DNA from 3 places in the Burkholderia sp. BCC1972 genome. Region 1 is predicted to be linked to each of the others. Evidence: predicted binding sites of a transcription regulator. Region 1 holds the regulator's gene; each other region holds the start of a gene.
The links. The regulator FliA, encoded in region 1, starts transcription of late flagellar genes. The targets are predictions, from matches to a motif close to CTAAAGTTTNNNNNNNNNNNGCCGNTA.
Positions count from the first base shown of each region.

Region 2: the regulator FliA is predicted to act here: its motif matches at 1,773-1,799, upstream of flgM (flagellar biosynthesis anti-sigma factor FlgM).
Region 3: the regulator FliA is predicted to act here: its motif matches at 2,118-2,144, upstream of U5798_RS35655 (DUF4088 family protein).

Region 1 covers NZ_CAJPGH010000006.1:70,508-73,778, reverse strand. Annotated here, with positions in the region: gene flhF (flagellar biosynthesis protein FlhF) at 1-77, shown strand, start outside; gene U5798_RS11615 (MinD/ParA family protein) at 70-888, shown strand; gene U5798_RS11610 (RNA polymerase sigma factor FliA) at 911-1,645, shown strand; S-adenosyl-L-homocysteine riboswitch at 1,733-1,858, shown strand; gene ahcY (adenosylhomocysteinase) at 1,891-3,271, shown strand, end outside.
Region 2 covers NZ_CAJPGH010000013.1:179,053-182,323, forward strand. Annotated here, with positions in the region: gene U5798_RS20065 (SGNH/GDSL hydrolase family protein) at 1-735, opposite strand, end outside; gene U5798_RS20070 (flagella synthesis protein FlgN) at 899-1,339, opposite strand; gene flgM (flagellar biosynthesis anti-sigma factor FlgM) at 1,414-1,743, opposite strand; gene flgA (flagellar basal body P-ring formation chaperone FlgA) at 1,862-3,067, opposite strand.
Region 3 covers NZ_CAJPGH010000045.1:27,452-30,722, forward strand. Annotated here, with positions in the region: gene U5798_RS35645 (RNA-binding S4 domain-containing protein) at 202-420, opposite strand; gene U5798_RS35650 (hypothetical protein) at 691-1,092, shown strand; gene U5798_RS35655 (DUF4088 family protein) at 1,219-2,004, opposite strand; gene U5798_RS35660 (AzlD domain-containing protein) at 2,165-2,503, opposite strand; gene U5798_RS35665 (AzlC family ABC transporter permease) at 2,500-3,252, opposite strand.

The sequences.
Region 1 (3,271 bases):
ACGAGGACATGCCGACGCTGCTTTCCGCACTGACCGCACGTTCCACCGCCGAGCTGCACGAGGTGCGATTTGGATAAACGGATCATCGACCAGGCTGAAGGGCTGCGGCGCCTGCTGGCCGGGCGCGCGTCGCGCATCGTCGCGGTGACGGGCGGGCCGGCGGGTGTCGGCTGCACGTCCACCGTCGTGAACCTGGCCACGGCGCTTGCGTCGCTCGGCAAGGACGTGCTCGTCGTCGACGAGCGCGCCGACGTGCATTCGGCCAGCGCGACGCTGGCGGGCGCGTGGCTGCGCGACGGCGAACGCACGCGGGTGGCCGCCGGCTTCGGCCTGTGCGCGGCCGCGCGGCTCGCGCGCGCCGGCTACGGCGACGCGCAGCTGAGCGATTTCATCGACGGCCCGGCCGACATCGTGCTGGTCGACGCGCAGCTCGGCGCCGACGGCGCGTTCTCGGCGCTCGCACGCGAGGCGCACGACGTGCTGGTCGTCACGCGCGTCGCCGCGCAGGCGATCACCGAGGCGTACGCGTGCATGAAGCGGCTGCATTTCGCGCACGCGTTCGCGCAGTTCCGCGTGCTGACCAATCACGTCGGCAGCCACGCGGACGCGAAGACGGCGTTCGACAACCTCGCGGGCGTCGCGAGCCGCTACCTGACCGTGTCGATCGCCGACGCGGGCTGCGTGAGCGCCGATCCGCTCGTCGAGCATGCGCGCGAACTGACGCATGCGGTGGTCGACGCGTTCCCGTCGTCGCCGGCCGCGCGCGATTACCGGCAGATTGCCGCCGACCTGCTGTACTGGCCGATGCGCCCGCGTTCGGGTGCGGGGCGCGCGGTCCACGCGGGCGGCAAACCGTCGTACGAGGCGGGCGCGGCACACGCCGCGTGAGCGCCACCGCAAGGAGAGAGCCATGATGTACAACGCTCAAGGAAAGATGTCCCAGGCCGACGTGCTCGCGCAATATGCGCCGCTGGTGCGCCGCCTCGGTCTGCAGCTCGTCGCGAAGATGCCGGCGAGCGTCGATCTCGACGACCTGATCCAGGCCGGCATGATCGGCCTGATGGACGCGGCCGGTCGCTACAAGGAAGACCAGGGCGCGCAGTTCGAGACCTACGCGACGCAGCGCATCCGCGGCGCGATGCTCGACGAGCTGCGCAGCAACGACTGGCTGCCGCGCAGCATGCGCAAGACGTCGCGCGAGGTCGAGCACGCGGTGCACCAGGTCGAGCAGCATCTCGGCCGCTCGGCGAGCGAGACCGAGATCGCCGAGCACCTGAAGATGCCGCTCGACGAATACCAGGGGATGCTGCAGGACCTGCACGGCAGCCAGCTCATCTACTACGAGGATTTCGACCGTGCGGCCGACGACGAGCCGTTTCTCGACCGCTATCGCGTCGATCACGCCGATCCGCTGTCCGCGCTGCTCGACGAGCACCTGCGCGAGGCGCTCGTCGAGGCGATCGAGCGGCTGCCGGAGCGCGAGAAGCTGCTGATGTCGCTCTATTACGAACGGGGTCTGAATCTGCGCGAGATCGGCGCGGTGCTCGAGGTGAGCGAGTCGCGCGTGTGCCAGCTGCACAGCCAGGCCGTCGCGCGCCTGCGCGCGCGGCTGCGCGAACAGGCCTGGGTCGGCGCGGAGTCCTGACCCTTTCAGGGCGGCCACGCGCGCCGACGCCGCGCGCGGGTATCGTGCTCGCGCATTTTGCGCGCCGATTTGCTACAATCCCCTCCGTTTTCCGAGGAGCGTTGCGACGGACATCCCTGTCCGCCAGGCTCGGAAGGCTTCACCAAGCAGCCGTGCGGCACGCATTTCGCGACCGTCGCGCCGGCCCCGCTTCCTGAACGGCGCTCACGTCACCAATCTAGAAACTTTTTAGAAAGGAGGGCGTGATGAACGCCATTATCGATTCCAAGGCTTCCCACGATTACGTCGTCGCCGACATGGCGCTGGCCGGCTGGGGCCGCAAGGAACTCAACATCGCCGAGACCGAAATGCCGGGCCTCGTGCAGATCCGCGACGAATACAAGGCACAGCAGCCGCTGAAGGGCGCGCGCATTGCCGGTTCGCTGCACATGACGATCCAGACGGGCGTGCTGATCGAGACGCTGAAGGCGCTCGGCGCGGACGTCCGTTGGGCGTCGTGCAACATCTTCTCGACGCAGGACCACGCTGCGGCAGCGATCGTCGAAGCCGGCACGCCGGTGTTCGCGTTCAAGGGCGAGTCGCTCGACGAGTACTGGGAATTCTCGCACCGCATCTTCGAATGGCCGAACGGCGAATTCGCGAACATGATCCTGGACGACGGCGGCGATGCCACGCTGCTGCTGATCCTCGGCGCGAAGGCCGAGAAGGACCGTTCGGTGATCGCGAAGCCGACCAACGAGGAAGAAGTCGCGCTGTACAAGTCGATCGCGAAGCACCTCGACATCGACGCGACCTGGTACTCGAAGCGCCTCGCGCACATCAAGGGCGTGACCGAAGAAACCACGACCGGCGTGCACCGCCTGTACCAGATGGAAAAGGACGGCCGCCTGCCGTTCCCGGCGTTCAACGTGAACGATTCGGTCACGAAGTCGAAGTTCGACAACCTGTACGGCTGCCGTGAATCGCTGGTCGACGGCATCAAGCGCGCGACCGACGTGATGATCGCGGGCAAGGTCGCGGTCGTCGCGGGCTACGGCGACGTGGGCAAGGGCTGCGCGCAGTCGCTGCGCGGCCTTGGCGCGACCGTGTGGGTCACCGAAATCGATCCGATCTGCGCACTGCAGGCGGCGATGGAAGGCTACCGCGTCGTGACGATGGAATACGCGGCCGACAAGGCCGACATCTTCGTGACGGCCACCGGCAACTACCACGTGATCAACCACGATCACATGAAGGCGATGCGCCACAACGCGATCGTCTGCAACATCGGCCACTTCGATTCGGAAATCGACGTTGCGTCGACGCGCCAGTACCAGTGGGAAAACATCAAGCCGCAGGTCGACCACATCATCTTCCCGGACGGCAAGCGCGTGATCCTGCTGGCGGAAGGCCGCCTCGTGAACCTCGGCTGCGCGACCGGCCACCCGTCGTTCGTGATGTCGAACTCGTTCGCGAACCAGACGCTCGCGCAGATCGAGCTGTTCGTGCGCGGCAACGAGTACGAGAACAAGGTGTACGTGCTGCCGAAGCATCTCGATGAAAAGGTCGCGCGCCTGCACCTGGCGCGCATCGGCGCGAACCTGTCCGTGCTGTCGGACGAGCAGGCTTCGTACATCGGCGTGCAGA
Region 2 (3,271 bases), on a different contig from region 1:
GTCGGTCGCCGCCCCGCCGATCGCCCAGTTGTAGAACGGCAGCCGCAGCGCGTTCGCGAGATATTCGGCCCACACCGGGCCGTTGCTGAAGCGGCCCGCATGCCAGCTCGTGCCGTTCGGCAGCTTCCACTGGCTTGCGTTGAACATGTTCTGGGTGTCGGACAGGCTGTCGCCGAACACGATCAGCTTGTTGACGCGCGCATCCTGCTGCGCGGCATCGATGGTCCACACCGTGTAGTTGAACGACAGCGCGTTGTTGGCGGCGACTGCCTGCGTGAGCCCGGACCGGATGCCTTTCGCGGCCAGCGTCTTGCGGCACACGTCGGCGAGCGTGTCCTGCGTCGTCGTGCTGTAGAACATGTTCTTCCACTGCGTGATGCCGTCGGCCCACCAGTAGCCGGGCACGCGATACCAGTCGCCGCCGGCGGGGTCGCGCGCCCATTCGTAGGTCGCGGCCGGCTTCAGCGGATCTGTATCGATCCGGTACCAGCAGCGCAGGTACGTGTAGGTGTCGGAGCCGCGGCGCGCCGCGCGCGCCGTCGCGCCGGGCGTGCTCGATGCGGCCGGCGGCGCGACCTCGGGGCCGGCCGGCGACAGCGACATGTCGCCCGTCGGCGTGGGCAGCGGCGCAGGGCCGGCGGCATGGGCGGCGGGGAGCGTCAGCGCGGCGGCCAGCGCCGCGACGGTGGAAGCGGCGACGACGCGGGACGACAACGGAATACGGAAATGAGACATGCGGCCCTCTTCTGATTGTTGTGACGGGACGGCGGCGCGGTTGCGCAGCCGTGTATCGGAAGGGACCGTGAGTGCCGGGCTCGGGCCCGGTCTGTCGAAACGTGAAGTGCCGCGAACGGCGGCGAAAGGCAGTTGATACGGTAGCGGCGGTGCCGCCGGCCGGTCAGCGCGCGAGCGCCGACACGCGTCCGTCCGGGCCGTAGACGCCGGTCGGCGCGGGGGCCGAGCGCAGTACCGCGAGCGCGCGCTCGTTGTAGTCCATCCGGATGCGGATCAGCATCCCGTTGTTCGCATTGGCCTGGCGCGCGCGTTCGGCGGCCTGCTGCAGCAACTGCCAGCGGCCGGCGAGGCGTGCATCGCGCTCGGCGGCCTGGTCCATGCCCTTCTTGCCGGCCGGAAAGCCGAGCGCGGAAAGCTGCGTGTCGCGCGTGCGTTCGAGCTGCGCGAGCCGGTCGATCAGCGCGCTTTTCCTTTCGACGATGCCGGGCAGCATCTCGAGCGGCTCGGCCGTCGTCAGCGCCTTTTCCTCGTAGACGAGCAGGGACGCGAACGCCTCGACCGTCGCGTGTTCGTCGTTGACCGTGGCCAGCAGCTCTTCTCTCATCGCGTCATGCTCGTCGCGCCGGTGCACGCGGTGGCGCGCGCCGGCAAACCGGTGGAACCGGCCGCGAGGCCGGCTTAGTTACCCTGCGGGCGCTGCTGCTGCAGCAGCTCGCGGGCAGTATTCAATACGCCGTCGGCAATCTTGTGCGCGTCGATCGTCAACGTGCCGTTGTTCAGCGCGTCCTTGATCGACTGGACCAGGCCCGTGTCGATATCGGCGCCGCCCGATGCGGATGCCGAACGCAACTGGCCGGACAGACCCGACAGGTTCACGGTCGTGTCGCCGCCGGTCGATCCAGCGTCGGCCGCCTGCGCGGACGACTGGGCCGCGCCGGATTGCGCACGGGACGCGCCGTTGCCGGTCGGCGCCAGGGGGCTCGGGTTCGGAGTGGAATCGATCTTCACGATGGGTTTCCTGTACGGTTTGACCCAGATAACGGCCGGGTCGGCCCGAACTTTAGCATCGCGAGCCCGAAATGCTCCGAATAAACAATTCTTTACACTCTTGCGGCTGAATCCGTCCCTATAGCGGAATTTCCACGGTGCCGGCGTCCTTGACGATCGCCGTGACGATCTGGCCCGCGGCCATCCGCACCCGCACCGACTGGCCCGGTGCCGCATTCGCGAGCACGCTGCCTTCGGCCGAAATCGTGAACCCGGGGCCGGCCGCGACGACCCGCACCGTCTGGCCGGCCGACACCGACGCCGCGCTCTTCAGCAGGTCCTGCCGCAGCGGCAGGCCGGCCGAGATGCGCGCGAGCGCGGTCGCGCCGATCGCCTGCGTCGGGTCGGTGATCACCGCGAGCGGCATGACCGTCAGGTCGCCGTCGCGGGCGACCAGGTCGGCCGCGGAGAGCGGCTCGCCGGGCGCGATCTGGCGCGCGGCGACGTAATAGGTGGCCTGCACGGCGACCTTCGCCTGCAGGTAGACGGTCCACGGCCGCTCGCCCGCGCAGCGCACGCCGACCGTCGTGCGGCCCCACAGGCGCGCGCCGGTCGGCAGGAACGGCTCGAGCGTCGTGCACGCGGCGAGCCCGCGCGGAAACGCGGTCGTGACCGTCGCGGTGGTCTTGCCGGGCAGGCCGGCGATCTGCTGCTGCAGGAACGCGAGGGCCGCGCGGCGGATCGTCTCGGGATCCTGCTGGCCGGGCGGCGTCGCGGGCTGGGCCGCGTTCGCGGAAGCCACCGCCGCGCGCGGCGCCGGTGCGGCTGGCGCCGCGCGGACCGCCGCGACGCGTGCGGCGGCGGCCGACGGTTGCGCCGGCCGAACGGGATTCGACGCGGGTTCGGCCGTGCCGGCGACGACCGTCGCGATTGCCGCTGGATCGGCTGCACGCTGCTGCAGGCTGGAGCCGGTGTTCGCGCGGGCGGCTGCATAAACGGGCGCCGGCGGCGGCACGGTCGTCACGACCATCGCGCCGGCCGGTTGCGCCGCGTAGCCGGTTGCGACCACGCCGGTCGCGGTACTTGCCGCCGACGCCGCGCGGCCCGTTTCCGGCGCGATACCCGCACCCGAAGCCGTTCCCGCATTCCCGCCGAACTGCCCGCCGCTCGCCGCGTTGGCGTGCGCGAGCGCGGTTTCGGCCGTCTCGCCGCGTCCGGGAATCACGATCATCCCGTCTTCCGCGTGCGCGGCCGGCGCGACGATCCACAGCGCCGCGGCGAGCGCAAACGCACGCCGGACGCGCGTGAGCCGCCCGTTCCTGCCGCGAAGTGCGCCGCCCGTCATCGCCGTGTCCTCGATCCGTTGATCCGATTCGCATTCTAGGGAGCCGGGCCGCCGCGCAAACGATGAATAGAGGGGGCCTTTGCCGCGTTATTCGCCCGATTGCCGGTTGCGTCCGGCGCCTACCATCGCTGTCATGGAAAAAAGCCTCTCGGGTCGCCATCCGGCGCGAGGGGCGTGCAGCGCTTCATACGGAGGGACGCACAC
Region 3 (3,271 bases), on a different contig from region 1:
ACGCGCGAATGCTAGGGCCTGTTCACGCTAATAACGGGCCAGCCCCACGAATGAATTTTCCAAAAAACAGGGGAACGTGCCTTGCCGGCCGCACTGCGGCGTCGATCGTCGCTTGTTTGGCGCGGCCAAACGGCGCTCCTCCCTCCTTGCATTGCGACCGGCAAGGCACGTTCGCAAGCCCGTTATTAGCGTGAACAGGCCCTAGGCCTCGCGCACCGCGATGCGCGTGTCGCCGAGCAGCACGACCTGGCCCGCGCGGATCTTGCAGGTCTTGCGCAGCTCGACGTTGCCGTCGACTTTCACCGCGCCGGACGCGACGATCAGCTTCGCGGTGCCGCCGCTGTCCGCGAGGCCGGTGATCTTGAGAAGGTTGTGCAGCTCGACGTATTCGCCGGTCAGCGTGAAATCCAGATTGGGCATGACGAAGAAGGTGCGCAGGGCGCGGGAGGAAACGCTCCGCATCATACGGCACGGCGGGCCGGCACGCGAGCGCGGGCCGCCGCGGCACGCAGTTGTTAAGGACTGTGAGCGATTCGTCAGCAAATGAAACGGTGGGTAACAGTCTGAGAGATTCGAGAACCGGCCAGGCGCGCCGCGGGTCTTTTGTCGTACCTGCTGCGTGTTGCGGCAGGGGACGCGACGGACTGCATCGATGCGGTCCGGGCTCACAACTTCTCGAGGAGAATTGCCATGTCCAAGATTCGTACGATGCTGATCGGTGCCGCGCTGACGGCGTTCGCCACTTCGGCCGCATTTGCCCAGACGGGTACGGCGGCGCAGGGTGCGGCCGGTGCCGGCGTGCAGGCGCAGACTCCGGCGGCAGGTGTCGGCGCAGGCGTGCAGGGCGGTGCCGGCGCGAACGCGTCGGGCAACGCGGTCGGCGGTGCCACGGATGCGGTCGGCACGGCAGCCGACGGTGCGAAGGATTCGGCGTCGTCGGCCGTCCATTCGGCCAAGAAGCACACGAAGCATGCCGCGAAGTCGGCCAAGGGCCATGTCGGCGCAGCCAAGGCGAAGGCCGGCGAAGCGACCGAAGGCGGCGCGTCGGTCGGCGCGGAAGGCGGTGCATCGGCCCAGGGCGCCACGCAGTAAGCGGCGCCTGGCGCCGCGTGACGCTCGCCCCCTGGGCGTCGCGCCGGAGGCCATCCGACGGCCCGGTTCGCTTTGCGCGAACCGGGCCGTTTTCATGGGTTCATGCTTTCGGCGGGCGGGGCGCGGTCACGGCCGGCGCTGTCCTGGCCCCTGTCCCGGTTGCCCCGGCGCCGGTCGCACGGCGGCCGGCGTGAACACGCCGCGCAGCCATGCGGCGAGCCGCGCGAAGACGTCGTACGGTTCCTCGACGAAGATCTCCGGCTTCAGCAGCCGCAGGTATTCCATGATCTGCTGCGCTTCCTGCTTCTGGAACGAGCCATGCGCGAGCCCGAGCCGCAGCAGCCCGCGCAGTTCGCCGAGCTTGTCGCGCGCGGTGCTGCCGACGCTCATCTCGCACGCGAGCTTGGCCTCGTAAATGCGCTGACGCAACGATTCGGCGAGCCGCCACGCGGGCGTCTGCATCAGTTCCTCGAGCGTCTGGATGTCTTGCGCGGCGCCCTTGATCTGCGATGCAAGCGGATCGATCAGCGACGGGTCGCCCTGCGCTTCGGCGACGATCGCCTTCGCCCAGTCGCGGCATGCTTTCGCGAGTTCGTCGGGGGTCCATTCGGAGCGCGATGCGAAGCCGAAGCCGAATTCGCCGGCCTGTCGCATCAGGATCGCGACGACGTCCGGAAATTCCTTGTCGAGCGTGCGCTTGGCCCACGCGTACTGGCCGCCCTGCAGCATCCGCTGCACCGCGTGCTCGGTCAGCGGCACCATGTTGTCGAGCAACTTGGCGCGCAGGAAATCCTCGAACGACGGCGTCGCGAACTGCGGGTCGAGTTTCAGCGACACGCGGACGAACGCGTCGTAGTCCTTGCGTAGGGACTCGAGCGTGTCGTCCTTGAGGGAAAGGGTGATCTGGCCCATGAATCGTCTCGATGGCGGCCCGCGCAAGCCGACGGCCGGCACGGCGCACCGGAGCGGGCGCAGCGTCGACTGACCGGTACGCGCCGAGGCCGGTGGCGGGTCTTCATTCCCTATATCGGCGCGCCGGGCGAAAACTTGAGCGCGCGGGTAGAGCGACCGCTCAGGCGGGCAGCCAGTGCGGGATCACGACCCCTTGCCAGAAGAAGAACACCGCGAGCCCCGCGGCGATCGTCACGAGCGGGCGGCGGGTTGCCGCCGACACGAGCACGGCGGCGAGCGCGCCGACGAGTTGCGGATTGCGCCAGGTGAGCTCGGCCGTGCCGCCGTGCGGCGAGACGGTCATCGGCACGATGATCGCCGTCAGCACGGTGACGGGGACGAAGCCGAGCGCGGTCCGCACGAGCGGCGGGAAGGTCAGCCGTTCGCCGAACAGGAACAGCGTCGAGCGAATCGCGTACGTAATGACGGCCATGCCGAGGATCAGCAGCGCGTAGCTCATGATGCAGCCTCCGTGCGCGAGCCGGTGCGCGTGCGTTCGTGCAGCAGCGTGAGCACGACGCCGATCGCGACGCCGGCGGCGACCGCGCCGAGCAACCCGAGCTTGTACGGCCAGTCCTGCCAGAAGTACGCAAGCGTGCCGGCCGTCGCGGCCGCCGCGAAATAGCGCAGCGTGCCGAGTTGCGGGACGACGATCGCGATGAAGGTGGCCGCCATCGCGAAATCGAGGCCGAGCGACTGCAGGCCCGGGAACGCCGCGCCGAAGCCGATGCCCGCGAGTGTCCAGACCTGCCAGTTCAGGTACATCGCGAGCCCGGACCCGAAGAAGTAGTGGGGGCCGATCGTGCCGGGCGCGAAGTGCCGGTAGTGCGCATAGGCGACCGCGAACACCTCGTCGGTCATCAACGCGCCGAGCGTCGCGCGCCAGCGCAGCGGCAGGTGCGCGACATAGGGCGCGAGCGTCGCGCTGTACAGCAGGTGGCGCAGGTTCACGATCAGCGTGGTCGCGAGCACGACGACGAAGCTCGCGCTGCCGGCGATCAGGCCGAGCGCGATGAACTGCGCGGAGCCCGCGAACACGGCGAGCGACATCAGCGCGCCGTGCCATGCGGCGAGCGGGCCGCCGCCGACGAGCGTGCCGAAAATCACGCCGAACGGTGCTGCGCCGATCATCATCGGAATCGTGTCGCGCGCGCCGTCGAGCCATTCGTTGAGCGGGCGGCGAGGCGGCGAGGCGGGTGTCGGGTTCAAAGGGTCTCCTCCATGAACA